Regions from separate parts of the Sporomusa aerivorans genome, predicted to be linked through region 3. Evidence: riboswitches for the same ligand, from Rfam matches in the RefSeq annotation. Region 3 holds a riboswitch; each other region holds the start of a gene.

Region 1 (10,417 bases), 540 kb from region 3:
TTTGGTGGCGGCATCGGCCGCGATGATAGCGGCTTCACAGGGAGTTATGGTCAAAATACCAATAGCGCCGCTGTTTACTATTCCCAGTCTCTCACACAGCTCTTTTTTGGGATTGGCGATAAGGTGGGCTAATGTCACCTGTTTACCAGGCACATATTCCTGAACCACTCTCGGCTTTTCCTGCGACATGTCGTTCCCTCACAATTCTGTTTATCTTCCTGATTCCTCGTAATAATTAGATTTTTTCGCAATTTTACCTTGAGATGAAGTTGCGTAAGCACAGGACATATTTGCCAGCATTAGCGCAATGATCCGCCAGGAAATTAATTACAAAAAAACACAAATGGTAATTCTTTGTTATGTCCTGGTGTTTTTGCGAAGACAAACAAAAAAAGACTGTTTTCACAGTCTTTTTTTGTATGCTGATAAACTCAGCGCAAAATGCAGAAATCACGCATAGTATTTTATTGTTATTTTTTGCGAGGTTGTTGTTGTATGGCTGCCGCCGGCTGCTCTGATTTCTTTTTGGATTGCGTCCGGTATTGATTTGGGGTAACGCCGACTTCCTGGCGAAATACCCGGCAAAAATAACTGGCATCCTGGTAACCGGCTTCAGCGGCCACACGCACAACCGTCAATTCCGGGTTCTGCAGCATAATTTTCGCTTTATCAATACGAACTTTGGTCAGAAAGTCAACAAAGTTAAAACCTTTCTCGGCTTTGAAAATCCGGCTAAAGTAATAGGGGCTCAAATGCACAGTCTGGGCAACTTCTTCCAGGGAAATGCTCTTATGAAAGTTCTCGGTAATGTAGGCGCAGGCCTTATTGATCAGCCGGACGTTCATACTGCTGCGATTTTCCAGCATATTGTCCATAAACTGATCCAGAGCATCAAAAATCCAGTGGCGGACCTCTTCCCTGTCTATACAGTCATTTAGACGGTTAATGCAGTTGAAATTAAGCAGTGTAAGCTGTTCCAGATTAGCACCGCCTTCCACTGCCGCTCTTGATAATACGATCAGCAATTCAAGCACACAGGCTTTTACCATCTCGACACTGGCTTTGGCCGTAAAGATTTCATGCAGAAGCTGGCGCAAAACTTCCTTGGCCTGCTGCCGTTCACCGCACCGTACCTTATCCAGGAGGTTGCGTTCATAGTTAAAAGGATACCGGAAGGCTACCGCGCTTAAGTGCGGCAACTCGTCAATATGAATAATCTGATTGTCGCCAATGTAAATTTTTTGCTGTTGGGCGCTGGAGGCCTCAATATAGGACTTATGCATCTGCAAAGGATCGTCATAGTAGCGCCCGATACCGATCGTAATACTAATACCCAGCTGGATGATACCATCCCGGATTTTTTGGGCCGTTTCCCGGACCTCCTGCTCAATTTGCTCCATAGAAGCGGCGCCTTCATACCCCATAAGGATGATAATTTCATCACCGCCGAACGGAACTACCAGTGTATCCCGGCCGACGATTTCACAGATATGCTGGTATACGCGCTGCTTAACGACCTGCCGCTCCAGTTCAGAAACACTGCGGGTAATTTGCTTGAAATTATCAATATTAGCAACCAGAATAACACCCGCACCGGTTTTGATGCCAAAGAAACCGGCGCGTTCACGGAAATTCGCCAAATCAGTAATCTTGCCGGCTATCAGGTCCTGAATGAAAGAATTCTTGATAAACGGCATGGCGTGTTCGATGTTTTTTCTAAGCTCGGCTTCTTCCTGTTCTTTCCGCTTACGCCTGCCGACATTCTCAGCGACAGACTGCAGCGTCTGCAGCAAGTCTTTGGGACGCAACGGCTTGAGTAAGTACTCCACAGCCCCAATGGAAAGAGCTTCTTTGGCATAACTGAATTCGTCAAATGCAGTCAACATAACTATAGCGGTATTGGGCAGCATTGACCGGATAGCACGGGCCGCCTCCAGTCCATTCAGTTCCGGCATACGAATATCCATCAGCACAATGTCCGGCTTTTCCTCCGCAGAAATGCTCACAGCACTTTTCCCGTCACCGGTTTCTGCAACTATCTGAATATCCGGACAGTTCTTTTCAATTATAAATCTGAGCGCCTGCCGTTCCAGCAGTTCATCATCGGCAATCAAGAGTCTGTACATATTGTGTCTCCCTTATCTTTTATCGGTAATCGGACGGCGGCAAGGTAATATAGATATCTGTCCCCTTACCGATTCTGCTTTCAATATGAATGCCGTACTGATCGCCGAAGTAATGCTGTATACGCTTATGGACATTAATGACTCCGAGTCCGGTTGTATGCCCTTTCCGGGAACGCATTTCATTGCGAAAAATGGCTCCAATTCTGTCTTCTGAAATTCCGACACCGGTATCTGACACCCTAATGACTATGTTATCGTTTTCAGTATGCCCACTGATCCGGATATGACCGCCTTCCTTTTTTGGTTCCAGTCCGTGGATAATGGCGTTTTCCACCAGCGGCTGGAGGCTAAAGGCCGGAACCGATGTTTTCAGGAATTCAGACGGTACGGCAATGGCAGCCTGAATCCGGTCCCCGAAACGCACCTTCTGAATTGTCAGGTAGTCATCGATGGTTTTGATTTCGTCCTCTAAAGTGCGCATCTCTTCTATAGCCCGCAAATTATTGCGCAGCAAGTCGGAAAGTGAGTGGACAACTTCCTGGGTGCGTTCCGCCCCCTCCAGCAATGACAAGCGGGCAATGGTATTGAGTGTATTAAACAGAAAATGGGGATTTATCTGAGATTGCAAAGCCTTCATTTCGGCAGCCCGCAGTAAGTTCTCCAGTTCCGCCTTGGCTTTAAGTTCTTCCATCAACTGCTGCTGCACCACATTGGTTACACTCATTTCCACAATGTAGTTGGCCATGATATGCAGCAAATCGGCAGCCGCTTTAAGCCGGTTTTCCGGAATAATGGCCACTTTGTCAAACAAGTCTGACAAAATGGCGGTATCCATGCCCGCCGGCAATAAGCGGTTAAACATTTCCTCTTTGGCATCATACCCCTGCTGCGGTAAAACGACCTGTCCGGCCAGCAACGCTCCGACATACTCGTTTTGCACAATAATGGGCGCGGCGAAATCGGTCAGCCCGCCATGGCAGTGATACACGACCGGACGCTGTCTTTCCACGGCGGCGCGGCCACCCCGGTCATCACAGGCCATGCAGCGGGCTAATCCTATGGGAAAGGACCGGACATAATCGCAAAACTCGGTAAATTTGCTGGGTCTGGTCACAGGTTTGCCATCGGCGTCAACCACAACAGCTGAAATGCCTGTAGTCTCCGAAAACTTGTCCTGAATCTCCTGCAGTATCTGGGTATTAACAATTTCCGACAAAACAAACCGTTTATAGTTTTGCACTATATTTCCCCCTGCGAACACTTTCGTAAGAGGTTATTTTAGCTGTTCCAGCTGCCGATTCCTGCCTAAGCGCGCAGACAATCGTCAAAAAGTGTCGCTAAATGGCTGCCAATTGCTCTGATTGCGGATTACTTAATTCGAAATCAGAGAGTCTGGCCATATTATACATGGTATAAGCCATGGTTTTAAGCATACCAATCATTAAAATGGCTCCGGTCCCTTCTCCCAAGGCCATGTTTGCCCGGATAGGAACATCATCGGCCAGGATATTGCCTAAGATCATGGCATAGCTCATCCCCGGTTCCTTGGAAAGATGGGAAGGCAAGCCAAAGTTTTCAACCTCTTTTTGAATACGGGATGCGCAAGCAAATGCCACAGCCGTAATAAAACCGTCAATCACAAACGGAATTTTCCGGTTTGCACACTCGGTCATTCCCGCGCAAATCGCCACAATATCAAAACCGCCAACACAGCGGAGAATATCTTCAATGCATTTGAAGGTTTCGCGGTGCCGCTCCACGCCTTTGGCCACAACCACACATTTTCTTTTCAGCACATCGCTGTTAGGACCGCTGGCGCCGTAGCCAACAACAAATTCGGGTAATATACCGGTCATGGCATGGAGCACAGCCGACGAAGTTGTTGTATTGCCGATGCCCATTTCCCCAAAGGAAATCAGGTTAGCACCATGTTGGTCCACGGCATACCCCACCATTTCCTGACCGATACGCCACGCTTTAGCAAATTCGTCCCGCGTCATGGCTTCGGTTTTCATGAAGTTCTTGCTGCCGGCTGCCACCCGCCGGTCTATGCCTACCCGTTTTTCATTTTTAATACCAATGTCAATGACCGAGTAAGGCACCTGATTAGCCGTGCAGAAGCAGCTGATAGTGGCTCGCCCGTCTACCATGTTTTGCGCCTGCAGGTAGGTGATCTCATCCGGAAAGGTAACAACGCCTTCTTCCACAACTCCGTTATCGGCGGCAAAAATCAAATGATAGGGTTTAATTTCCGGGTGCATCGTACCCCAAGCCAATAACATTTTTTTAAATACTTTTTCTAACAGCCCCAGACTGTTAACCGGTTTTGCTGCACCATCCACCAGTTCGTCTACTGCACTCCGATAATTCATGCCATTTCCCCCTTTAAAATAAAAAGTCCCTGGCCCAAAAGGGCTAGGGTTTTATCTTCTTAAAATCCTGTCCTTCCGGTACTACCCCTGGCGCGGGGGTAAATAACAGCCAAGACAGGCAGGTCTCCTGGCTTACGGATCATAAAAACATCCTGGCCTTCCCGGTTCCCGGTGGCATAGTAGGATATTTCTCCCCGATTACAGTGGCGCGACCGCGTCGTTTAAGGATTGTGAGCAATCCTTCCGAACTTCCCTATTCTCCTCTTATCTGATAAGAGGCACCTGTATGGTGGCATATATTAAATTTGTTGTTTCTTTGATGGCTCAATTTTACACCTAAAGCATTCTGCTGTCTACCACTTTGGAGCTTGTCGCAAGATGTTAAAGCATTTGGCCAAAAAAGTACTATTTCCCCGGTCTTGCTCTTACTGACATAGCCTGTTACGGTATCTGCCATATGGTTGTCAGTTGTTGTGATTTGTCACTTTATTGCCGACATCGCGCCAACTGCCGTCCGGGATCTTGCATAAATAAAAAAACGGTGTTATTGTTTTTAAGAACTTAAAGGAAAAGGGGGGCTGTGGTCAATGAAAAAGATCTTTGAATATTTTATGACACCGATTAGTATACTGGGAACAGGCTGCACGGAGCGAATCACCAGTTACATCAAACCAATGCTGTTTCGCAAAGCGCTGATCGTCAGCGATAAGGTTCTTGTCGAGACCGGCTTGATTGACAAACTCCTGGCACTACTTGACGAGGAAGGTATATTTTATATAATCTACAAAGATGTTTCTCCCAACCCCACCGTGAATCAGGTCAATTACGGGCTAAAACTCCTCAGGGATAACGGCTGCGACTTTTTGATTTCGTTTGGCGGCGGCTCGCCTCACGACTGCGCCAAAGCTATTGCGCTCTTAGCTACCAATGGCGGCGAAATCGCTCATTACGAAGGCTTAAACAAATCCCAGAAACGGGCAGCGCCGCTTATCGCCATTAATACTACGGCCGGTACAGGCAGCGAGCTGACCCGCTTCTGTGTCATCACCGATGAAGAACGTCATGTAAAAATGACAATTAACGATTGGCATGTCACTCCCATCATTGCCGTCAGCGACGCCGAACTTATGACCGGTATGCCGCCTGGTCTGACGGCAGCCACCGGCATGGACGCGCTGACTCATGCCATCGAGGCTTATGTGTCGACAAACGCCACACCGGTAACCGACTGCAAAGCGGTAAAAGCTGTTGAGCTAATTGTCGGCAATCTGGCCACAGCCTACTGCGACGGCAACGATTTAAGATCCAGAGAAGCCATGGTTTACGCTGAATACCTGGCGGGAATCGCCTTCAATAACGCGAGCCTGGGATATGTACATGCCCTGGCGCATCAGCTTGGCGGCTTTTATAATCTGCCGCACGGACTGTGCAATGCCATCCTGTTACCGGCAGTTATGGAATTTAACCTGCCGGCAGCCGTAACCAAATACGCCGATCTGGCCCATGCCGCCGACATTGATACGCAGGGCTTGTCGGCGGAAACCAGCGCCAAACGCTTTATCGCCCACATAAAAGGATTAAACCAAGAACTGGGATTACCGGCGAAACTCCAGGAATTGCGCGGCTTTAAGGCCGAAGACATACCAAAGCTTGCCGAAAATGCGCTTAAAGACGTCTGCTGCCTGACCAACCCCCGCCAAGGCACCCAGCAGGATATAGAGGCCATTTACCGGTCTATATTGTGAGAAGAAGAGTGAGCTCCCTGGCGCTAAGCGTCAGAGACCTCACTCTTCTTTTCATCTTCTACCCCAGGCTGTTGATTAAGAATTTTACCAGCAAGCCGGCAAGCATCCCGATAAATGGATCCGCAATGGCAGTAACTGTCATGGTAACGCCGCCGACAATGCTGTCCGGACCTTCGATCCCACCGCTTAAAGCCAGACTGGCATTAATGGGTACGGTAACAATAGCTCCCAGTACCAGCAGGAAACCGGCGATAGATTCATTCGGCACATATTTGCCAATCTTAACCAACAAGCCGGTTGCTAGAATAGCGGCCATGATAACCATCATGAGAACACCGGCGGCAAGCGGGTGAGGCGCAGCCCCAGTAGCGGAAATAATGGCCTGCACCGGTGCGCCGCCAAACAACGAAGTTACTATGTCGGCAATACTGCTGATTATTGTCAGATGATCGAGATTGATCTCGGTTTTAGCCAGTGTCTGGGCTGTAATGTTGCCAAAGGCAATATTGGCCCCCACGTTAAGAGCACTCAACCCCAGCGCCCCGCGGATAACGGTTTTGTTAAACGCCAGCTTCTGCAGCACAAAGCGTTCACGGCTTGCGTCAACCGCAAGCGGCTGCCGCCTGTTAAGAAAAACACTAACCAGCGAGGAAACAGCCACACAGCTTACAATCGTATAAACCAGCTTATCGGCCGGGTTGGCCGTTAGGTAATAAGTTGCAACAGCGGCGAGAATAGACGCACCGCCAACAAAGGGATTCCTGGCAGCCATCTCGACAGCTACCCTGGCCAGGACAATACCAACACCGGCCATCATAGCATTGGTAATCACCGGTCCGATAAAGCCGACAATAACCTTAAACAACCCCATCAGTCCCACGGCAAGAAGAATAACACCCTCCAGGAATATCATAGAGATTCTTTCCTGAACGGTACGCCCCATGGTTCCCGCTAACGTCAGCGTCTCCGCCTGAAAAGATATGGGGGTCACGACGCCCAGCAAGCCACAGCCGACAGCACCTATAATAAAACCGGCTGCCGTCGGGACAGAGGCGAAACCGAAAGTCAATGCGTAAAGCCCTCCCGGCAATGCGTTGATTACAACACCGATAGCTACTAATAAGTCCTGCATTGTCAACATAATGCATCCCTCCACACAAAAGAATAAAGCACCAGCATCTGGCTTGTGCTTTATTCCATGTACGTCTCATTTATCCTGCAGTTCAAGCTAAGAAGCGCAAGAATGTGATTAACCCTGTTAAATATGTTCTATTCTTTAGCCAAACATAGCAATACCTAAAGGTGTAACCAGCAAGGGATGGGGCGGAACATGAACTTCGCGGCCAAAGGCTGTGCCGAATTCCTTTTCAAATCCCTCTAAATACGCCGTGCCGCCAACTACGTAAACAGGATAGTCCGCGAATTCTTCTTTGCCGGCCAGCATGTCTTTGACCACTGTCGCCATTTTCTCTATGACCGGCATAATAACCGGCATAATTTTACGGTGCTGGGCGGGATTCCGTTTTAAAAGCTCTGCTTCCTCAAATGAAATTTTGTAGGCGCCGGCCAGAACCAGCGACACATGCGTGCCGCCTGTTGGCTCGTCAGCCGTAAAAACCAGTTCGCCGCTCCGCAAGACGGCTATCCCGGTTGTACCGCCGCCGATATCGACCACTATACCATGCGAAATATTGAGAGCTTTAGCGGCAGCCACCGGCTCATCCACCTGGCATACAGGTTCCAGACCGGCGCCGGCAATAACGTGACCACAGGCGGCGGCATTCCGGCCGACGGTGCCCGGTGGAATGGCCGTGGCGCCTTTGTCTAAAGTAACACCCATAATCGCCTCAACCTCGGTCTTTAACTCTTCAACAATCGTCATGGCGCCGCGAAAATCTACAACCAGGCCATCTTTTACGACCGAAGCCCACCGCAAACTGCCGGCAACCGGATTACCGGCCTCATCGGTAACCACCAGCACAACATCAGCGGTTCCCAGGTCCACCCCGACCTTATAAGGGCCGGGTAAATCAGCGGCAGTCTTAGTTTCAATCAGTTCCTTAAGTCTATAGATTTTTTCATAGGCTTCCATTAATTAACCCCCTTGGAGTACCCCTTCATTAAGCAAATCCGTTTTTGTTTGATTCCTCGCATCAGAAGCAAATACCTGTTACCATAATCATAAAAATCTGACAGGATATTTTAATTTTTTGCGCAAAAAAGCTCCCTGGCGAAAACCAGCGAGCTTTTTTTCATATCAAGATCCATTATTCGGCCGAGTCGCCGCCTTTTGCCAGTACTTTGGTATCGCCGGCGACAATGGCCGTGCCGGTATGATAAGGACTGTTAACATTAACTGTCGGCTCGGCGACGGCAATTCCCCGCTTTAAGAGCACCTCACGCAGTATCCACGGTTTATCGGTAATGAGACCGTCCACGCCCATGTCGATCAGCATATTCATTTTGACCGGATTATTCACAGTCCACGGCACAACTTTCATGCCTAACCCGTGGGCTTCGCTTACCAGTTCCTGCGACAATTCCTCCCAGTAGGGCGACACAATGTCGGCGCCGGCCGCTTTAGCCGCTTTCACATAGTCGCCTTTGTAAGCGTCAATATCTATGCCTCCCATCCACGGCGAGGCTCCCGGCTCGCCCACCTGCCGGCACATGCTGTCACGACCCCAGGATGGCTGTTCACAGGTTAACGCCACAAGGGTAATGTTGGGATCCAGCTTCTTCATTTCTTTCAAGGTCCGCCAGTCAAAAGACTGCAGCATAACCCGATTTTCCATATGGTATTTTTTAATGATTTCATGTACTTTTTTTACAAACACAGCCGGGTCAGGATTGTTTTTTGCTTCCGGAAAAGCCGGATCAGGATAGGACTTTGTCTCAATATTAAACATAATATTTGCGTTACCGTACGCATTGGCTAACTCAAATACTTCTTCCAGCGTCGGCATGGCAGCTCCGGGAAAAGACAACTGCGTTTTACCATGACCTTCATAATAATCCCCGGCGGCCGGATTCATGGTCCCGAGGTCAAATCGTTTTATCTCTTTTAGCGTCATGGTGCGGATATCATATTTGCCCGGAGTAACATAGGAACCGTCCGGCCCCTTAGCCAGGCTGGCATTCATAAAAGGATTATGGCTGATTACCACCCTGCCGTCTTTGGTCAGCTGCATATCCATCTCCAGCGTCGTTACGCCAAGTTCCATGGCATAGGCAAAAGCTATCAGCGTATTTTCCGGCCGGGCATCCCGCCCGCCCCGATGGGCCTCAAAGTCAAAAATTTGCGGAATGGCTTTGGCCTCAGCCGAGCTCATTTTCAGCACACCCCCTCCAGTTGCCATCATCGCTGCCGCCAGGCCTGCCGCCAGGAAACGCTGCCAGTATTTTTTGCTGATAATCATCTTACTCTCCCCCTTGTTTTTGAAATATTGCCAGTGCTAATTAGATTATATTGTGGAAAAACCTGGGGATTGTTATGCGAAGATTATCTTTATATTAACACAATTTTAGCAGGGACAGCGTAATCCTTATAGCATATATCACGGAGCCTCATTTTGCTTATAACGCCGCAACCTCCATACCAGCAGCCCCAAGCCTAAAACGCCGGCGGCTGCCAGCCCGAACCGGCTCGCAAACCCGGCTATCTGCTGCCAGCTATGCCCCAGAAAAAAGCCCAGGTAAATGAGAACGCTGCACCAAATAATTGAGCCAAAAATGTTCCCGACAACATATTTTTTTATATCCATAGCTGCAAAACCGGCCGGGATGGGGACAGCCCCGCGAACGACAGGCAGCAGCCTGCCACACAGGATAGCCAAAATGCCATACTTTTCAAGCCAGCCAGTTACCGCCATCATTTTGCCGGCTGAGGGTGTAAGAAAAGATAAATAGCGGGAAACCAGCTGCGATCTGCTAAAAAAACCAATCCCATAGCCGAGTAATGCTCCCAGTAAGTCGCCTGCTGCAGTGGCAATAACAGCAGGCAAAAAATTTACCTGAGCGGTAAAAAGCAAATAACCGGTAAAACCTAATGTCAATTCACCGGGGAAGGGAAAGCCAATTCCGGTTAGCAGCAAGGCGGCAAAAATCGCTGCATAGATATTCCCCCCCATTGTATTTGCCAAGGCGAATGCCGTTTGTTCCATCTGCGACCAAG
Region 2 (10,417 bases), 2.4 Mb from region 3:
GCCGGCGGTACAACGGACATGGAAGCACGGATGCTGGAAAAGTTGGCACAGAAGCACCTTGGCCAGCCGCTTGTAGTTCTTAATAAACCGGGAGGAGCTGCCACCATCGGCGCGAATGAAATTGCCGGCGCTAGTCCGGATGGTTATACCATCGGGATTGTTCCAATGAGTGTGATGCTACAGCCGTTGTATGGGCAGACCAGGTACCATTATCCTACAGCTTTAGAGCCGTTGGCTAAGGTTGTATCTACGCCCATGCTTATCTGCACGCTGGGGAAACAGCCCTGGCAGAATATTGGCGAATTAGTTGAATATGCAAAAAAAAATCCTGGTGAAATTAAGTTCGGTCACAGCGGCTTGGGGACTGCCAGCCATATTATAGGTGAGATATTTGCGCGGGAAGCAGGTATTGAAATTGTACAGGTTCCATTCAAAGGCGATTCAGAAGTTCTTGCCGCCTTGCTGGGCGGGCATATACAGCTTATGGTGGCGGCGACTCCGTCTCCTTTAAAAGACCATATTAAAAATGAAACAATCAGGCTCTTAGGGGTTGCCAGAGAAAAGCGTCTAACCCTTTCCGGCTTTGAGAATGTACCGACTCTTCAGGAACAGGGCATCAATGTTGCTTTTGGCTTTTGGGACGGCGTGGTAGCCCCTAAAGGCATTCCAGAGGCGGAAAAGAAAAAGCTGGCAGCCGGTCTTAAGGAGATGATTAATAATCCTGAATTTAAGAAAAGCATGGAAGATGTTGGCATGTCGGTAGAATATCTGGGGCCGGATGAATTCAGCGATCAGTGGATTAAGGATAACGCCAAACTTACTAAAATCGTAAAAGAAATTGGAATCGCTGACTTAATAGCCGCCCAGAAAAAATAATAGTGCGCAAGTAAATGCACTTATCCTTAATTAAAGGGTAGCGTGCATTTTTCTTTGTGTCTGCCTCCCAGACTGGGCAAGAGAAAGTTGCTGTGGAAAGACAATGGAGGTGCATGTATTCGTACTGTGGACAAGAAGTAAAAAAAAACATAATAATTCGTGATGATTATCACGAATTATATTGAAAAGTATACGGCGATGTAATATAATGTAGAACTATAATGAACAAGATTAAAAAAACGCCATAAAAGTATTCGCAGGGAGGACTTTTTGGTGTTTTTTGTTTTTGAGCTAAAGGTATAACGTTCTACTGGATAAGGGCAACATTGACTTTCGCTTTCGCCAGAGGCTCGGCGTAAGTCGTGTTTTCTTTATAATCGGCCTGTTTACATATAAGCCTGAGCGAATTCGTTGTACAAGATGAACGCGGGGAATTTGTACTATTCACGGCAAAGTGTTACGGCCAAGAAGAGGGGGAAATTTTATCAATGAGTAAGGCAAGTGTAAGATGGGTGGCCTTGGTGACAGGTGTGCTGCTAATGGCCGGTATGCTGGCAGGCTGTGGCGGAATGTCGTCAAATGATGTTAAAATCGGTATTTTAAATGAAATGACAGGCGGCAACGCAACCATGGGTACCTCATCTGCCAACGGTGCGAAAATGGCCATTAAAGAAGCCAATGCCAAAGGCGGCGTGCTTGGCAAACAAATTCAGGCTGTTATCGCCGATAATAAAAGCGAGCCTTCGGAGTCCGCCAATGCCATGACCAAACTGGCAACCCAGGATAAAGTTGTGGCAATCACCGGCATGTTTGCCAGCTCTAATGCGATTGCCGCATCCAGTGTAGCGGAATCAACCAAAGTTCCGTTCCTGGCCGTAGGCGCAACCAATCCTAAAGTCACAGTTGATGAAAAAACCGGCAAAGTAAAAGACTATACCTTCCGGGTGTGCTTTATCGACCCCTTCCAGGGAACGGTTGGCGCTAACTTTGTACTTAATACCCTGAACCTGAAAAAAGCGGCCGTTCTGGTGGACAGCAGCAGTGATTACAGTAAAGGGCTGGCTGCTTTCTTTAAAGATGCCTTTACCAAAGGCGGTGGCGCAATTATCGCCGAAGAAGCTTACTTACAAAAAGATCAGGATTTCAAAACCATTTTGACGAAAGTAAAAGCTCTCAATGCCGATATTTTATATGTGCCCGGATACTATGAGGAAGTAGGCAAGATCGTCAAGCAAGCCCGTGAACTGGGTATTAACGTGCCCATTGTCGGCGGTGATGGCTGGGATTCGCCGAAACTGGTGGAAATCGGCACAGCCGCTGCGCTCAACAATACTTACTTTACCAACCACTATTCTGTAGACGACACCAGTGCAGCCTCCCAAGCTTTCGTCGACGCTTACAAGAAAGAATACGGTCAGGCGCCTGACGCTATGGCGGTGCTTGGGTATGATGCCGCCAATGTGCTGATTGATGCCATTAAACGCGCTAACAGCCTGGAACCGGCCAAAATCCGGGAAGCACTGGCTGCTACCAAGGATTTTGCCACAGTTACCGGCTCGACCACGTTAAATGCGACCCATGATGCTGTTAAAAACGCCGTTATTATTGAAATGAAAGACGGCAAACAAATGTATAAAGCGACAGTGAAACCATAAAATAGTCAGTAGAGCCAAAACAGTTGTATAACCGGCTGTTTTGGCTCTACTATTAGATTGCAGCCGGAAGTATCGAAGGGACGGTTCTTTTGATGCTTCTGATGTTAAAGGGACAGAGTTAATGACACCTTTTAGCTTGACAGACTTTATGGGAATGTATTACAATCTAGTTAACGATCGTTAACTAGATTGTAGGAGGGAAAAAATGCTTAACGAGTCCACCTTGCGGCTAAAGCTTTGTTTTCTAATGCTTATAGTTATTATTTCTATCGGTATCATCTGTAGTTTGGAGCCAATACCGCAGGCTAAGGAGTACCACGCGTTTGTTGACAGTAAAAAGCACTTTGGCGTAGCTAATGCGAATGATGTTATTTCGAACGTCGGCTTTATTATTGCCGGTGTAATCGGTCTTCTACGGATTCGTCAGTGGGTGTCATCAAAGGAAGCGAAACTATGGCGGTTTTTCTTTTTTTCGGTTATTCTTGTCGGTTTTGGCTCGGCTTATTACCACCTGCAGCCATCCAACACAACTTTGGTTTGGGACCGGCTGCCGATGACTATGGGTTTTGCCGCCCTGACTGCGTGTGTCCTTGACGAGCGCATAGGCGGGGAGATAGGGCGAAAACTTTTTCTGCCCTTAGTGTTTAGCGGCTTGTTTAGTGTTATTTACTGGTGGGTCACTGAGCAGGCGGGGGCAGGTGATTTGCGGTTTTACATATTGACACAGTATCTGCCGATGTTGCTGATACCGTCAGTACTCCTGCTGTTTCCGCGGCCATGGCGCCAAAGTAAATTTTACTGGTTATTGCTTGGCTGCTATAGTATGGCGAAATTTTTCGAGCTAAATGATGCCCTGGTATTTAAGCTTACTCAGCAGATACTCAGCGGCCATACCTTGAAGCATTTAGCGGCTGCCGCCGGTATTCTGCTGTTTCGACCCGTCGCTCCGGCGGCACCTGACAGCAACCGCGGTAAAAATATAATACTTTCTTGACTGGTGACAAATTTTTTTATATACTCAAGTTAACGATTGTTAACTTGAGAGGAGACTATTATTATGCAGCAAGTATTGAGATGCGAGGGAAAAAAGGCGGAGCTATTAAAAGCCAGTCTGACTTTGTTTGCCGCCAGAGGCTATGATGCTGTTTCGGTGCGGGATATTGCCAAGGACGCAGGCGTATCCGAAGCGGCTTTATATAAGCATTTTAAGAGCAAAGAAGATATGGCGTTGTATATCTTCACTGCGATTATTAGCGATTACACCGGCCGAATAGAACAAATCGACAACAGTGAACATGGCGCTATTGCGAAACTATGCCGCATTGTCGAGATAACGTACGATCTATATCGCGAATATCCTGCGGAAATCCGTTTTGCGTTACTATCGCAATATTCCTTCTGGAATTTAGTGGCCGAGAACATCAAGCCTCATTTCGTCATTCGGAAAATCTTAGAGGAGGGAATGAGAAAAGGGGAGATACCACAGCAGGAAGTTTATCTCTGGATTGCTGTATTCTCTGGAATTATGCTTCAGCCCTTAAACCAATATGCATATTTCCAGGATGTACTGCCCGAGTTTGATGCTCTGAAAACCAAGATTACATCGCTGGTAATCAAACTGTTTAGTTAAGGCGGGAATAGCAATGGATGTTCGCAAGTCGCCGGCAGTCCTTAGACAGCAGCACCAAGCGCTGGCATGGGGGACATTTCTGCTTTGGTTTTGTATTGCCGGGTACATCTTATCTGTACCAGTGCCTTGAAAAGTGTTCAGGAGGAAAAGAAGTAATAGTGATCGCTGTATTGGTACCTGGACTACATTCACGCAAATGAGGGGAGAAATTATGAAAGCTCTACTGAGAATCGTGCTGAAAATATTATTTAGGACCAGATTGATTGGTGGTGAAGGAATTAAGTTTAGCGGCCCGTCGATAATATTACCTAATCATGTATCGTTTCTTGATGCTGTTTTTTTATATGCTTATTTGCCTGCAGGCGTGTGCTTTGTTATTAATACGGCCATTGCCGCGAAGATTAGCTTTGTATTGCGTTGGGTCGATCATATCACCGTTGATCCGCTTAATCCTTATTCGCTGAAAAAAATCGTGGGCATTATTAAGGAAGGCCGTACGGTGGTTCTTTTTCCCGAGGGTCGTATCACGACTACCGGCAATCTAATGAAAGTTTATAGCGGCGTTGGTTTTATTGCTCTAAAAACAGGGGCGGTGCTGCAGCCGGTAATTTTTCGCGGTTTGGAGTTTTCCAAGTTTTCCAGGGTACAAGATAAGGTGAAGTCTCGCTGGTTTCCCAAGGTAAGTATCTATATTGATCAGACAGCGCAACTTAGTGCTGCGCCGGCGAGAAGTTTCCGTCTGCAGAAAAAGGAAATTAGTGACCGCATTCTCGTCTTGTTACAGCAGGCGATGTTTAAGGCCCGCCAGAACCAGGCAGGCAGCACCAACTTATTTGACAAATTGCATGCGGCCGGCAGGCTGCATGGCAGCAGCAAAATCATGGCCGAGGATATAACCGGTACGGTCAGTTATCGACAAGCCATTATTGGCAGTTACATTTTGGGTGGCAGATTAAAGAGCATCTTAGACAAGGAAGAAACTGTCGGCGTTATGCTGCCTAACTCCATCGGTCATGTGTTAGCTTTGTTTTCGCTGTTTTATCTTGCCAAGACGCCGGCTATTCTCAACTTTAGCGCCGGGGCCGCAAACAACATTGACTGCAGTGAAACCGCCGCAGTCAAAACCATTCTTACCTCCCGCACGTTTATCGAAAAAGGAAAGCTTGAGGAATTGGCGGCAAGATTGGCTGACAAGTTCAGGATTATTTACCTGGAAGATGTCAGGGGGGAGATTGGCCTTATTGATAAATTGACAGGCCTATATAAATACCTTAGCGGTGAAAAGGCAGCCGGGGAAGGCAGCCTGATCCTGTTTACCAGCGGCAGCGAGAGCAAACCTAAAGGGGTAGTTCTGCGCCACGAAAATATCCTTGCCAATATTAATCAGGTATCCAGCGTAATAGATTACACGCAGCGGGATAAGATGCTGAATGCGCTGCCGATGTTCCACTCCTTTGGCCTTACAGCCGGCACCTTGTTGCCGGTACTTAATGGTGTTGAAGTATTTCTTTATCCGAGTCCCCTGCACTATAAAATGCTGCCGGAAGTTGCTTATGACCGGAATGTGACCTTGTTGTTGGGTACGCCAACATTCCTGTACGGTTACGCCAAATACGCCCATCACTATGATTTTTACAGTTTGCGCTATGTTTTGGCCGGTGGCGAGAAACTTAAGGACGAGGTACGCCAAATGTGGCAAGATAAGTTTGGTATCCGTATATTTGAAGGTTACGGCACTACCGAGACGGCGCCGGTGTTAAGCCTGAATTCGCCATTGTTCAATCGGGCTGGAACAGTAGGCAGATTCCTGCCCGGTATCGAATACCGTACTGATGCGGTGCCGGGGATTGAAGCCGGCGGCAATCTAATAGTAAAAGGCCCTAATGTCATGGCCGGATATCTGCTGTATGGCAAAGGTTTTATACCGGCGCCGGTATGGTACGATTGCGGCGACATTGTGAGTATTGACAGTGAAGGTTTCGTCAGTATCAAATCGCGGCTCAAGCGCTTTGCTAAAATTTCAGGCGAAATGATTAGTCTGGATGCCGTTGAAAAAGCCGCCGAAAAATGCTTCGGCACCGACCGCAACGCAGCTATTAATGTACCGGATGATAAAAAAGGGGAGAAAATCATACTCTATACGATGCACCCCAATGCTTCCAAACAGGCGCTCCGGGCGTTTATGGGTCAGTCCCGTCAGAGTATGCTGGCAATGCCGGCGGAAGTTATTGTAATGGATAAATTACCTCTGTTGGGCAGCGGTAAAACCGACTATGTCACCCTTAAAGGCTTGGCAGTAAAGGAGGCGCAAGAAGATGCCTAGACTGTCGCCGCTGAGGGCGCTGTTTACCGCTCAATTTCTGTCAGCGTTCGTGGACAACATGATACTATTTATTATTCTAGCCATAATTAGGCGGGATGGTTATCCGGACTTTTACCTTTCTTTTGTACAAACTATTTTTTTAGCCTCTTATATTATGTTATCACCCTGGGTCGGACGTTTGGCCGATAGGAAGCCCAAGGCTGAAGTTCTTATCATTGGCAATATCGTAAAAACCGCCGGTGTGTTGCTATTGTTTGTTGGCTTTGATCCTGCGCTCAGCTATGCGGCCGTAGGCCTGGGGGCGGTTATCTATAGTCCCGCCAAATACGGTATATTACCATTTCTTACCCGCAACGGGGATGAACTGCTTAGAGCCAATGCCGGTCTGGAAAGTTATACAATTCTAGCTATTTTAGCCGGGTCGGTAGCCGGCGGTTTCCTTTCCGATCTGTCCATAACCCTGGCACTGGGAACTTGTGCGCTTTTATATGCCTCATCCATTGGCATTAATATCATCATACCTAAAGACGCGGGTAATAGAAGTATCGGCTACAACCGTGCAATTAGTGAATTTTTTGCAGATACGGCTGTACTCTTGCGTAATCCGCAGAGTCATTACTCCCTGATCGGGACAGGCTCCTTCTGGATGGCTTCGGCTGTGCTCCGGATGATTATCTTTGCGTGGGTACCGCTTACTTTGGGGATAACCAGTGGTACCGCTATCAGTATGATTATCGCTGTTACCGGCGTAGGCATTGCTGTCGGCGCATTGGTTACACCTTATCTGATTAGTATCAGAAACTATCAACGTACCGTTTGGTTCGGTTTGGCGATGGGGTTAGCTATATTAGGATTTCTTAAGATTACCAGCCTGCCGGTAGCCGTAGCCGGGCTGCTTATTGTCGGAGCGCTGGGCGGGATATACATAGTTCCCATGAACGCCTGCCTGCAGCAGGTAGGTCACCATACCATCGGTGCAGGCAAAACCATCGCCGTTCAGAATTTCATGGAAAATACCTTTATGTTTTTAGGAGTCGGCCTGTACACGCTGGCGACCAAAGCAGGGGTTGCAACCAATGTGTGTTTAGGGGCTACGGCTTGTTTTCTGCTGTTTTTGGTTAGTTATATGTTTTGGCTGGTAACTAAAAAAGCGTGATTTTTACACCATTTTGACGGCGATTGTTTTATGTCGGCAACCCCGCCCCCTATGACACTCTGCTGGAAAGTATCATTCAATATATATTGACGCCAGAGCGATTGCTTTGCTATAATGTCCACAGTTAGAGTTACATATGCGCGGTTAAGGTGCCGCCGGTTAACTGCCGGAGGAGAATAGGGAAGTCTGAGTATGGCCAAGCCATACATACGCGCGGGCCCGCCACTGTACCGGAGGAGAACTTGCATTTGCCACTCGTCAAGGGGAAGGCGCAAGCGTCGATGAACCGGGAGCCAGGAGACCTGCCTTACACCGTTTGCCAAACCTTCATGGAAAAGAGGGCTTTTTTGGGTACACCAAAAAAGCCCTTTGTTTTTTACCCACCCGCTCCGGTCGTTGCAAGGAGATACACCGAAGCAATCGCATGTCTTATCTTATACCTACAGCGTAAATCATACAAAACAATGGAGGTTATTATGGATTTATTGCAAGCAACCCTAGCTAAAATCACTGCTCCGGATACCGCCATTATGCAGCAGATACAAGCCCGCCTGGACAGCGTGATTCGTCCGGCAGGCAGTCTTGGCCGGCTGGAACAGATGGTCAGACAATACGCCGGCATAACCGGAGAGCTTGAGCCGCGCCTGCCGCGCAGCTGCATGGTAGTGGCCTCGGCCGATCACGGTGTGGCCCGCCAGGTCGTAAGCGCTTATCCTATAGAGACGACTATGCATATGACTGCCAATTACCTTATCTCCAAAGGGGCCAGTGCCAATGCCTTCGCTAATTTCAGCCAATCAGACATGGTCGTGGTTGACATGGGCGTGGCCGGTGATTTATCCCATGTTCCCGGTCTGTGGCACCGGAAAATTGCTTATGGCACCAGGGATTTTACCCAGGGACCCGCGATGACGCGGGACGAAGCCATACAGGCTATTGAAACCGGTATTGAAATTGTGAACACTAAAGTAGGTGAGGGCGCTACCTGTTTCAGCCTTGGTGAAATGGGGATTGGCAACACAACGGCCAGCGCCGCCATTGTCGGCGCATTCACCGGATTGTCGCCCGAGCAGATCACCGGGCGGGGAACGGGAATCTCAGACAGCCGGCTTGAGGTTAAAATCGGTGTTGTCCGCCGCGCGCTGGAGCTTAATAAACCGGATGCCGGCGACGGACTTGATGTATTGGCCAAGGTAGGCGGGTTTGAAATCGGTGCATTGGCCGGTGTCGTTTTAGGCTGCGCCGCCAACCGCTGCGCTGTGATGATTGACGGACTCAATACCACGGCGGCGGCTTTAATCGCCAACGCCATCCAGCCTGTCTGTCAAAAGTATATATTTGCCTCGCATCTGTCCGGCGAGCCGGCTCACATTATCGCTTTACGCCATCTTAATCTGGAGGCCTGCCTGGATATGGGGGTCCGTCTCGGTGAGGGGATTGGCGCTTCGGTAGCCATTGATATGTTGCGGGCGGCCATTAAATTGCTGGGCACTACAGGAGGTCAGACTCATGCTTAAAGATATTATTGCGGCAATAAAACCTTTGGATGAGCCGGCTATGGAACGCTGCCAGGTGCGTTTGGATAACTTAACCAAGCCGCTTAACAGTTTATATTCTTTCGAGCATATCGTCAGGCAATTGGCGGGAATTACCGGCAATTCCCGCCCGCGCAGCCTGAACAAAAGCATTGTCATTATGGCGGCTGATAACGGAGTGGCGGCTGATTTGGCCTGGAATAAGGCGCAAGTTACGACCCAGCAGCGGATCGCCGGCTTCTGTCAGGGCAGCGCGGCTATTAATGTGTTTGCCGAACATGTCAAAGCTAAGCCGGTTTTAGTGGATATTGGCGTAGCAGTTGATTTGCCGCCGTTGCCTGCTGTACGTCATGAAAAATTGGCCTATGGCACCGGAAATATAACGAAAGGGCCGGCTATGACCAGTGAGCAGGTGCTGCAGGCTGTGCAAACAGGAATCGAAGTTGCCCGGGAAGAAATCGCGCAGGGTGTACAGGTAATTGGTCTGGGCGAAATGGGGACCGCCGGACTGTTACCGGCAGTGGCTGTTACCGCTTGCTACAATGCCAGTGTACTTGCGGAATTATCCGGCTATGAAGCCGAATTGGTCAGTACAGCCCTGGCAGTCAACTCAACCTCTCCCGAGGAACCGCTTGCAGTGTTAAGAAAAGTGGGCAGTTTGACCATGGCCGGCTTGGTTGGCGTTATTTTAGGGGCGGCTGCGGGGCGGGCTGCAATCGTACTGGACGGTCTTGCTACCAGTGCGGCAGCTCTCATAGCCGTCAAGCTGGCGCCGCAAGTGAAAGACTACCTGCTGGGTTCGCATTTCGCCGCTGAGCCGGCGCACCGGGCAGCTTTGGAATTGCTAGAGCTACCGGCCTACCTTAAACTGGACATGAATTTGGGGGAGGGAACCGGGGCGGCGATGGGGATGTCATTGGTTAACGCTTCACTGCATGTTATCAATGATATGAAAACTTTCGGTGAAGCAGAGGTTGCAGTTGCCCAGGACGGACCGGGGGCATTAAAGCAAAGCCATAGTGTCAGGGATTAATACCCAGGAGATACAAAGTATTCAGCCGGCCGAAGACTGGTGGTATGATAACCATCACCGGGTTCCATTGCTTATATACCAGAAGAACTTGTCCGCCAGGAAATAAGGACTATCGGCGGCCAATCGATATTATGCCGACAATCGCCTACCTTATGGGTGTGACTGGCGAGGAATAGGGGCGGTCCGACATGGGGCGCAAGTTGCTCAAT
Region 3 (10,417 bases):
CTGAGGCCGGTTCCTTGCTGACCATGGGAAAACGCCTCACCTCCTTGTCGAATTTTCCTTATCCTTTAGAAGAAGTACTGGGCAGTCATGTAGTAAGTCCGGCCTTGCTGCGGATACTGGACATTGCCGGAACCGGTTACAATATAAGACCCCGTTGATCCTGAGCGATAGCCCCAGCTGTGCCATAGCTGGTTGGGTCCTTTATTAAACAGGTCGTTGACACCGGCAGTCAGCTTAATCCGGCTGCTCAGGTCATACTTCAGACCAACATTGGTGATGCCCAGCGCATCATACGTGGTGGAGTTTTCGTCGCCGATGCCGAATTGCGCCACTTTCCCCAGATAATGGTATTCAGTAAAGGCGCTGAGTCTGTCGCCGGGGAAGCGATAGCCGAGGCGGACATTGTACTCCCACTCCGGTATCCAGGGGAAGGTCGATCCGGCCCGCCAGGACGGCCCGGTCACCAGCGAGGCTTTGGAGCCGCTGGCGGTGATGACCGAATCATTCCAGGTGGCGGCCAGGAGGAGATCCCAGCGTTTCCACCTCATTTTACTTTCCAGCTCCAGACCCTGAATGTTGCCGGCGGCCAGGTTAGTATAGTAGCCCCAGCCGTAGAAATCAATCGAATAGCTTGATAGATTCTTCGCGCGGCGGTTGAAATAGGTCAGCGTCACATCGGTGTCGGCCGCAAGCGCCTTGCCCTGCCAGTTGGCGCTGACGTCCCAGCTGGTACCGCGTTCGACAAAGCTATTCAGCAGATACTGGGGCTGGCCTGCAATATTCCGGTACATTTCCCAGCGGGATTTGACATTGACGCCGTCGCCGAAAAGCTCATACCAGTTGGGGAATTTGTAGTAGGTGCCGTAGGTGCCGCGGAAGGTCCAGTGCTCGTTCTGCACTTTTTTCAGTCCTAAGCCGTAGGAATACTTCCAGGAACCGAGATCAGGATCGCCCAGATCAACATCCATATCCATCTTCTGCGCCCGCAAAATCGGGGTGAAGAACAGGCTGCCGCTCTTGTTGAGCGTCATAGTATCCTGCACCTGCAGATGATAGTTGTTGGTCTGGTAATGCTCTTTAAAATATTTTTTGTAAAAATCCCCGTCATTGCCCACGCTGGAAACCTTAGGCGGCCATCTATCTAGATTATGGGTATCGACATCCATGGTTTCGCGGGAACCCTTGAGTAAAAATTCCACCAGATGATTGTCCCCCGCTTGCCAGCTCCCATCGATAGTGCCTTCGTAGCGGCGATTGCGGAAATCGTTGTCGGCGGTCAGGAACCAGGCGCCGTTGGCCGATTTGGTCTGCGAGCTGGCGGCGCGTTTGAGCTGATAGGAGGTATCCAGCTTCCAGCCCCACTCCAGATTGCCGTCCGTCTGCCGCCGGCCGAACTGGAATTCGGTCGTGGTGGTATTGAGCTGCCGCTGACGGTATTTATTATAGATACCGCCAAAGGGAAGACCCTCATCAATAAGTTCCTGCAAGGGCACGTCGGCATATTGAGTATAGGTCGATTCCGGGAAGCTGGTTTTATTCTCTTTCCAGGTCAGTTTGGCAAACCAGTTGTCATCCTGCCATTTAAGAAGGGCGTCGGTGTTCTGGTAGTCGTTGTACAGGCGATGGCGGTCCTGGGTGGCGGGGTCGTATGCCTGCAGCGCGTGCAGATTCTTATAGCGAAAATCGCCTCTGGCCTGGTCGCGGTTGAGGGCGAACAGCAGGCTGCCGCTGCCGGCGGGCGCCGTCAGTTCCAGGTTGCCGGTGTAGCCGCCGAAGGAGCGCACGCCCTGGGTGATGCTGCCGCTGGCGTCCTGCGGCTTTTTGGTGACGATGTTGATGGCGCCGCCAATGGGGGCGCCGGCGAAACGGGCCGGCACATAACCACGGTAGACCTCGATGCGTTCGACGTTCTCCACCGGGATGGTGGCCAGGTCGACGGCCACGTCGGCGTTGGAGTTGACCAGCACGCCGTCAATGTAGATGTTGACCTGACCGCCGGTTGAGCCGCGGACGCGGGCCACGGTGTAGTGGCCGGTGCCCTGCAGGCGCTGCACATAGACGCCGGGCACGGTCTGCAGGAGGTCGGGCAAATTCTTCATCTCACCCTTGTAGTCGGGCACATGGATAACCGAGACGGTGCCGGGTGAGAGCTTTTTCTCCCATTCGGGGCGTTTGGCCTCGACGACCAGCGGGGCCAGGGCGTAGCTGCCCGGCTCACTGTCAGCGGGCACGTCCCGGGCCACGGCCGGTGAACCGGCAGGCTCCGTTGCCGGCTGAACCGGGCTTTGGTCCGTTGCCGTCGCCGCCGGGCTGTCCCCGGCAGTATCCGGTTCGGCAGCAGGAGCCGTACCGGCTGCCGCTGCGGCTTGGCCGGCCTGGACCGACGGCTGGGCGGAGCTGTTTATGGCAGCAGCCGCCGCCGTGACAGCAGCGGCCGTTTCCGGCCGGCCGGCTGCCAGGTTCCGCTCTGCCGCGGCCGCGCCGGTATCCGCCGCCGGGGCGGCTGCGTCCGTGGTTTTCCTGCCGATCACGGTCTTAGCGGCCAGCGCTTGCTCCCAGTCTGTCAGACTGCCTGCCGGGGGCGCGCCGCGGGCTTTCTCCGGCCCGTTGAACCGCCAGGCCATGCCGGCGTTGACCTGCCAGTCGGTGTTGACCTTGCCGCCGGCCGTCTTGGTCAGCTCGACAAAGGCGTTCTGGTCCCGGCCGGTCTCAAGATTGGCCCCTACGGCGAATTCATACCAGGTGTCCTTGCCGTTCAGGGTGTTGACCGGCAGGCTGGTCACCGCATGATATGTACCGCTGCTGTCCCACGCGCCGGCGTCGGCGCTGGCGCTGCCGCCGTCCTTGAAGTCGTGGTTGACGGCGGCCTTGGCGTACAGTACGCCCTTTTTGCCGTCGCTGGCGAATTTGCGGCCGGCGGTGACGCCGAAGCGGCCAATCAGCATGTCCATCTTGTCCTGATTATAGCGCATGCCGTTGTCCTGGATGTAGCTGTAGCTTTTCATGGTGCCGTAGCTCAGGCCGGCCTGGGGCTCCAGGTACCAGCCGCCTGCCAGCTCTTTCTGCAGGCCGTAGCGGAGACCGGCGCCGTAGGTCCAGGTGCCGTAGTCGTTGGCAAAGAGATTGCCGTCCGAGTCAGAGAATTTATACTTGTTGCTCAGCTTGGAGCCGCGGACGGTGACATCAAGATAATGGCCCTTGTCCCCCAGCCAGCTGGTGTAGAGGCCGAGTCCGCCGCTTTTCAAGTCGCCGCCGGCGCTGCTGTACAGGCCGTCAGCCGTCCGGTGGAAGTCGGCGTTGGAGTTGAGCTGGCTGAGGAAGAGGCCGGTGTAGAGCCTGCCGCCGTAGAACTTACCCTCACGCTGCTTGTCATAACCGACCTGGATGCCGTTATAGCTCTGGGCGAAATCAGACCCGTAGGCGCCGGCGAAATCATATTGGCCGCGCCAGACCTGCGCCCAGGCCCCGTCGGCACCGCCCGCTTTGCTATGCTGGCCCAGTTGGCTGGCGGCACGCAACGTTTCGCCCCGCTTCCAAAACAGGCCGTCCTCCATCCGCCACAGGTTGCGCATCGCCAGCTGGGCGTTGGCGGCGCTAAACACGCCCTGGGAGACAAACTCACTGCGGGTGGCCGTCCAGTCGATGCTATAGTATTTCGTGGTGTTGTCGGTAATGACCCCGGTAGCGGCATCGGTGGTGGTGGTAGTGCTGGATGTTGAATTCAATACCGGCACAAAGTAGTACTTGTTCAGTGAGCTGTCAATATAGTACGGCTGGTCGGCGGTAAAGGCAAGACTGCTGGCCGGGCTGGTGGTCAGGACGGTCCCGTCCGCCGCCGTGGTGGAGATAATATTGTATACGTTGACAACATTGTTGATGGTTCCCGTCACCACCGGTGCGGTGGTAAGCGCCCAAACATCGGTGGAAGAGAGCGCGTTTGTCGCATTCAAACCGCCGCCGGTATTTTTGTTGTAGCGGATCTGCAGCAGCACCGTGGCCACGCCGTCCGGCAGTTGTATCTTATCGCCATAAAACGTGACCTTATCGCTTTGCAAGGTATCAGTTCTTACGCCTGTATCACTATTTATGGCATACTTGCCGCCGCCCACATTCAGACGAATGATGGCGCCATTGTGCAAAATGGCCTCGCCTACGGTCAAATTCCGCACATAGGCTCTTGCGCCATTGTTATTAACCGTCCAGTAGGTGGCGCCGGCCGGGTAGGTGCTGCTGTCGCCCAGCGCCTCCCCGTATTTATAGGACAGATCCAGGATGGCGCCGGATTCCAGTTCCAAACTTGTTACCCCAATGCTACCACTTACCGCATCCATCGGCCGCCAGATGCCACCGCTGAGCACAACAATTGTACCGCTATAGGTGACATTCAGCGGGATGCTGGTAGTAGTGGAACTGGTATCGCTGTTCTGGTATTTCAGCGCATAGGTGGTCAGGGTCGAATAGTCCTGACCGGGGCCGATGGTAAAGCTTCCGCCGGCCATGGAATTTTTGTCCACAGTCTCGCCGGTTATTTTCGGCGAAGCCTGCACCGGCGCCGCGGCCAGGAGCGCGGCCGAGACGCAGGCCACTAACAAAGCGCGCCGCTTGTTGCCCGCGGCGCCTGATTTCTTTCTTTTGCTCTTGCGCAAAACTTTCTCTCCCTCACTGCATAAACGATAAACTAAATACGATTCCGGGAAAATATCAAAATGGTGGAGGGGAGAATTCCCCTCCACGGAAAGCTAAAGTTAGGACTTGGCTTTGGCTGCCGCCACTTCTTTGATAAACCGTTCCCGTTCGAAGAGGGCCTGCGCCGAATTGGAGGCGAAGGCCGGTGCGACATAACCCTTGAGGGTAGTCACAGTGGCTGTCTCGCCCTCGTAGATGGTGGCGAAGTTGAGGCCCGGATATTGTCCCGAGGTAAAGGTGCTGAGGGCGGTAATGCCGCCGGCGTTGACGATGGAGCCGCCCGTATCGTAAACGGCAAGATCATTGCCCTGGGCCATCCAGGTCTTGCCGGTGCCGTTGGAGAACCACAGCGCCCAGTAGTAGCCATCCTCGCTAGCCGTGTCGGCCACCGGCGATGCCTTACCTGCCGTAACCAGACTGCTTAACAAAACATTGCCAGCGCCGGTAAGGGTGGTCATGCTGGTCGTATAGAGATGCCAGTCCATAACCCAACTGGAATTGAACGTGCCAATCAGGATGTACGCCGTGCTGCCGTCGCTACTGAAGCTGAGCGCGCGGAAGTCATATTTGTCCGAAGCAGGATCACCGGCACTTTGCGCCGCTTTGAGCAGATCGGTTACGGCCAGCGTGCTCTGGTTTACCTTCTGGATGCGGGAAGCGGTGTTCCATTGCCCGCCGGTTGTGCCGCCATGCTGCGGGCCGCCCGCGGCCGTCAGGATCAGATCGCTGCCATAGGCCTGAATGCTGAAGGCGTTGGGGGCCGGCCAGCCTGAGCCTATCAGCGAGGTATAGGGGCCGATATAAGCTACCGGCGTGGTGCTGAGCGCGAAGTCCAGCTTCACCACCGTGCTGTCCAGGTAGGCGGCGGTAGGCGCCCCGGCCGACAGGTTCTTGCCGTTGATGAACAGGGCGTACACATATTCGCCGGTGATCTCCAGGTCCACGCCATAGGACTCATTGTCGTCGGTCAGGTCCGGGAACACATAGGCGCCGGACTGGACGGTGTAGGTATCGCCGTTGGTGCCGCTGCTGCGCACGCGGAAGACAAACTTACCGTCATAGTCGATGCCGTAAATGTCCACAACACCGCTGCTGACCTCTCTGGTCCTAATGCAATAAGGGTTGGTAACGGTTTTTGTGCCGACCGTCAGGGTGACCGGCCCGGCTACGGGATCGCCCCAGGTATTGGGCGAGGTGTTGTCCGCATCGGCGGCATAGAACAGCCAGGTGCAGGTCGCGGTGGTGCCTGACCATACAAGCGAAGCCACCGCGGCCCGGTTGAGGCCGGCGCCGTTCTTGAAAAACAGGGGTTTGGGATCAGGGCCGATCGGGGTGCTATCGGTACTGCTGTAGGTCGTCCTTACCCCCTTGTGCACGGTAAGGGAAGAGGCGGAGTCGTCAAATGCAACCGTGCCGATATCGCCGCTGGCAGGACTTACCGAATAACTATACGTACCATACATCAGTTTGCTGTCAATCGCCATTACAAATCACACTCCAATTTTTTATTCTACTTTACCCTGCGACCGTCAACAACCAGACGGCTGCTGAGGCCGGTTCCTTGCTGACCATGGGGAAACGCCTCACCTCCTTGTCGGATTTTCCTTATCGCAGCCTGGCCGGGCGCCGTTATCGCGTCCGGTCAGGACGAACAGGCTCTATTATGCTGTCGCCGCTGCTGCTTATGGTTTTAGTTTCGCAATTACGTCGGCGGTAATGTCGGTGCCGCCGTAGGCCACACTTGCTGCGTCAATAACGGCTGCCAGTCCCTTGTCTGCAGCCACGGCCTGGATGGCCGCGCCGATTTTATCGCTGACAGGCTGCATGAGGGCGTCTTCTTTTTGCGCTTCCGTGCGGGCGATTTTATCATTCAGGGCTTGCCTGGCCTCGGCCGGCAGGTCTTTGGACTGTTCGTCGTACTCTTTTTGCGCCGCCTGGCGCAGGGTCTGAAGCTGTTGCATAAGCTCCTCAATGCCGGGATAGGCGGCGAATACCTGCTGCCGGTTGACGTAGCCGATGCCAGCCTCCTGCTTGTCCTTGGCTTTGGCGGCCAGCGCCGGCGCGGGCGCTGCCAGGCCGCATACGAAAACGGCAGCGGCAATGAGGGAAATCATTCTTATGGCTTTTGCGATTTTTTGCATGTGTCTGTTCCTTTTTCCATATTTTTATAGATTTTCGGGGACAACCGGGCTTGTACGCCGGCCAGCCGGTACATACAGCCGGATTGTATACGATAATGCCAATAAAGAAAACACGGCTTGCGTCGAGCCTTTGGCGAAAGTTATACTTTCTATCAGGACAAAAAAACTCCCGTGACGGGAGTGTTACGGCAGCCTGGGAAGAACCTTTCCCGGCCGTGCGTAATCCCCTCCCTGTCTCTCGCAGGTACGATTGGTGATTGCCGGACAGGCAGTTCTCCTGACTTGCGGATCATGGCAGTTGCCGCGCCTTCCCAAAGCCCAGGCTCCAGTGGCGTATTGCGGGACTGCTCCCCGTTACAGTGGCGGGACCGTGCTGGCTTTGCACCAGACTTCCCTATTAAGCCCCGAAGGGCACCTATCCCTTACCCTATGCGGTTGTGTTATGCCTATTGCCAGCCTATGCCGGCTGTCATAAAAATATAACGATAATATAGCGCTAATTATTTGCCCGTCATTCTACACTTGACGCCAAACGCCAGGTATTCTTCGAGCGCCTCAATGATGACATTCTCCTGTGAGTCGCCTGCAACGGCGCTCTCCAGGGCTTCGCTGACAATGTGCCTGATCTGCTCGGCGTGATAGCCGCAATCCAGCAATTTGCCGGTTAACGTTTCAATCTTTTGCTGTTTCATCCTCTACCCCTTCAACCGGACAGCAGAGCCTCACTTCCTTCTCCCTGTCTTATGCGTAATGCTTTCGGCCTGGCGCTTGGCTTTTTTCCTGTTCTTGGCCGGCCAAGCGCCAGTATCTCAGGCTGCTGTCTTCCCCACCCTCCTTTTCGCTCTGCTTGCACTGTGCCGATAAAGAAATACACAGCATGGGCGCTGCCGCTATGCGCCTGAACATAACGGCCACCGCGCAATCTTCTCCCTGTCAACCGCAGTTCATCAAAAGATTGTCGGTACAGGCAGTTCTCCTGGCTCCAGATCCTCCTCAGCCCGGTCTTCCCGGCAGGTTGTCTACCTCTATCGCCTGCCAGTGACATGGTCGGACTGAATCCCTGTTACAGTGGCGGGACCGCGCCGGCATTTAACCGGTCTTCCCTATTAAGCCTTGCATGGAAGGCACCTGTACCCGCTATTTACAACCACCCGGCTAAAACCGCGTTTTGACACAATTGTGTCGAAACGCAACTAAGTTAGGTGTAAAAAATCCGTTCTCCTTGAAAAGTTCTCTATTGTACGCTCACAACCGGCAAATTAAAAAGAAGCCTCCTGTGATAACAACACAAGGAGGCTTCCGCTTGAATTCCCAAAGATACCGTCGGAAAACACGCATCGAATCCCCTCCCCATACCTCGCAGGTCAACGGTGATTGTCATACAGGCAGTTCTCCTGGCTCTGGATCGTCACTCGGCCAAACCTTCCCAGGATTGTATCCCAGTGGTATTTCATGGCTCTGCTCCCCATTACAGTGGCGGGACCGCGCCGGCTTTGAACCGGACTTCCCTATTAAGCCCCGTAGGGCACCTGCACCAAAGTATTAAATTTTTCCTTTGTTTGACATTATCGTAGCACAAATATTCCCGCTTGTCACACTTTTTCGCTCGTCTTATTTTGACATTTTTCACTGTTTTTCCGCATAAAAAATAGCGGCATGACAGCCACTATTCCTCATCAAAGCCTGTTGGTCTGTTGCATATTTTACAGTCTATGGGTATAATATAAGAAAAGGACTGACGTGCGCTAACACGCCAGCCCCACAGGCTGTCTAACCGGAAAACGGTTAGCCCAAATTCGTTGTTATTTAAGAAATAATCGCCGCTATTTGAGCACAGGGGCGGTTATTTCTTTTTGGTCGTGACCAATACCATGAGCGCGGCAAATGCAACCGCAAATTTCAATGCCTCATAGATACTCATCTTACCACCCCCCTTCCTTAAAAGGAAGGGGCTAACCGTTACCCCGGGCAGCCTGTACTCTTAGTATACCGTATTTTCCCAGAACGAAAAAGAGATTCTTGATACTACGCGCCGCCTCTATGCAGGCGGCCTTTTGCTTTCCCGCCGCCGGGGCACTGCGGCACTGGTTACAGCCACTTCTCCATATGGACAAGCTCAGCGCTGCCACCTTCGTCAAGGGTTATGACAAAGCCCTCTTTTTTCCAGAAGTTGAAGCCGCCCGGTAAAAATCTATGAGTATGCAGGTACATGATGGCATATCCCTGTTCCCGGCAAAAGGCTGTCATTTCTGCCAGCAGTTTAGCGCCCAGCCCCTGCCGCCGCAGGCGCTGATCAATATAGCACCGCCCTACTTCCGCCGTTACCGGCAGGTTATAGCGGCCTTTCAGCAGGGCAATCCGGTCATTGTACGTACAAATTGCGGCCGTCCCGGCAACTTCGCCTGCCGGGGTGAATATTCCCCACATATTGCAGTTTGCCGGCTCTACATACCGTTTCTCCAGCCCCCAGACATCCTCGGTCATAGCCGGCTGGCCTTCCTGGGAGAATAGTTCTTTAAGCTGCCGCAGTAAAAAGCTTTGCACAGCCTTAATATCTGCCGGGCGAATAGGACGGATAACCAGGTCTTCTTTGTTCATGGCGAACAACGCTCCTTTCAGATGCGAATCCTGTTCAAACAAACGGGAAATATGTCGAATTTTTTTCAGCGCTGCACGCCTGCGCTGTCAGTTCATAATTGGTGGCGGCTATGCCGCGCAGTCATAGGCTTTAGTCGCTGTCAGCCTACAATTTGACGGCGGCGGACAGCCTGTCCACAGATTTATTCAGTCCCGGCAAATACAGCCATAAAAACAGCGACCGCCCCAGGCTGAAAACAATAAAGGCCAGCCATACGCCGTGGTTGCCCAGGCCGGGCACACCTGCCCACAGGCAGATAAAGTAGGCGGCGAGAGAGTACAGCATGGAGTTTCTGACCGGACCGGCTGTCGTGGCGCCCGTAAAGATGCCGTACAGTTGCAGTCCCCAAAACGCGGTCAGCGGAAATACGGCGATCCAGGGCATATACTGCTGCGCCGCCTGCCGAACCTCCGGGATCGTGGTAAACAACCGGATGACCGGGTCCCCGAGGAAACTGGCGCTCAGGGCCAGCAGCGCTGCCGTCAGCCCGCCCCAGAAAGCCGTCAGCGTAATGGTTTTGCGGTAGAGCGGCCGGTTTTTCTCGCCAATGGCCTGTCCCACAAACACAGTGCCGGCATTGGCGATGCCGCCGAGTAAGTTGGCCATGACAAAATGGAGCTGCATAAGCACGGCATTGGCCGCTAAGACCGTGTCTCCGTAGCGGATGCCATAAACGGCGACAAGGTTATATACGGTAAGCAGGCAAGCCGTCCGGATGAACAGGTCCCGGTTGACTTTCATCATAGTCAGGAAGGCGTCCGGGTCAAATAACATCGCTGGCGTAAGCCCGTCCAGGCTGACCACATGCAGGTTGCGTATCAGCACAAAGCCGATACAGGCGGTTGCCATTTCCGCCAGCAGAGTCGCCGCCGCCACGCCGTCGGCATCCAGGCCGAAGCCGATAACCAGCAGCAGCGCCAGCAGGATATTCAACACGTTCATCAGCACCTGC

What was found. Region 3 has a riboswitch for cobalamin ahead of SATMO3_RS05330 (hypothetical protein). Riboswitches for the same ligand answer to the same signal wherever they lie in the genome.
Region 1: another riboswitch for cobalamin. It lies ahead of SATMO3_RS07915 (nicotinate-nucleotide--dimethylbenzimidazole phosphoribosyltransferase); the one in region 3 lies ahead of SATMO3_RS05330 (hypothetical protein).
Region 2: another riboswitch for cobalamin. It lies ahead of cobT (nicotinate-nucleotide--dimethylbenzimidazole phosphoribosyltransferase); the one in region 3 lies ahead of SATMO3_RS05330 (hypothetical protein).

Annotation. Positions count from the first base shown of each region.
Region 1 covers NZ_CP156926.1:1,748,882-1,759,298, reverse strand. Annotated here, with positions in the region: gene eutS (ethanolamine utilization microcompartment protein EutS) at 1-189, opposite strand, end outside; gene SATMO3_RS07925 (response regulator) at 471-2,126, opposite strand; gene SATMO3_RS07920 (PocR ligand-binding domain-containing protein) at 2,146-3,366, opposite strand; gene SATMO3_RS07915 (nicotinate-nucleotide--dimethylbenzimidazole phosphoribosyltransferase) at 3,464-4,498, opposite strand; cobalamin riboswitch at 4,598-4,799, opposite strand; gene SATMO3_RS07910 (iron-containing alcohol dehydrogenase) at 5,086-6,243, shown strand; gene SATMO3_RS07905 (hypothetical protein) at 6,302-7,384, opposite strand; gene eutJ (ethanolamine utilization protein EutJ) at 7,520-8,335, opposite strand; gene SATMO3_RS07895 (glycerophosphodiester phosphodiesterase) at 8,511-9,662, opposite strand; gene SATMO3_RS07890 (DedA family protein) at 9,801-10,406, opposite strand.
Region 2 covers NZ_CP156926.1:5,312,205-5,322,621, reverse strand. Annotated here, with positions in the region: gene SATMO3_RS25465 (tripartite tricarboxylate transporter substrate binding protein) at 1-876, shown strand, start outside; gene SATMO3_RS25460 (ABC transporter substrate-binding protein) at 1,365-2,531, shown strand; gene SATMO3_RS25455 (ceramidase domain-containing protein) at 2,737-3,525, shown strand; gene SATMO3_RS25450 (TetR/AcrR family transcriptional regulator) at 3,589-4,161, shown strand; gene SATMO3_RS25445 (AMP-binding protein) at 4,373-6,484, shown strand; gene lplT (lysophospholipid transporter LplT) at 6,477-7,640, shown strand; cobalamin riboswitch at 7,771-7,965, shown strand; gene cobT (nicotinate-nucleotide--dimethylbenzimidazole phosphoribosyltransferase) at 8,117-9,157, shown strand; gene SATMO3_RS25430 (nicotinate-nucleotide--dimethylbenzimidazole phosphoribosyltransferase) at 9,150-10,208, shown strand.
Region 3 covers NZ_CP156926.1:1,204,899-1,215,315, reverse strand. Annotated here, with positions in the region: gene SATMO3_RS05350 (TonB-dependent receptor domain-containing protein) at 66-4,646, opposite strand; gene SATMO3_RS05345 (hypothetical protein) at 4,746-6,170, opposite strand; gene SATMO3_RS05340 (OmpH family outer membrane protein) at 6,369-6,827, opposite strand; cobalamin riboswitch at 7,077-7,261, opposite strand; gene SATMO3_RS05335 (hypothetical protein) at 7,328-7,519, opposite strand; gene SATMO3_RS05330 (hypothetical protein) at 7,531-7,764, opposite strand; cobalamin riboswitch at 7,776-7,974, opposite strand; cobalamin riboswitch at 8,194-8,375, opposite strand; gene SATMO3_RS05325 (N-acetyltransferase family protein) at 8,916-9,425, opposite strand; gene SATMO3_RS05320 (MATE family efflux transporter) at 9,571-10,417, opposite strand, start outside.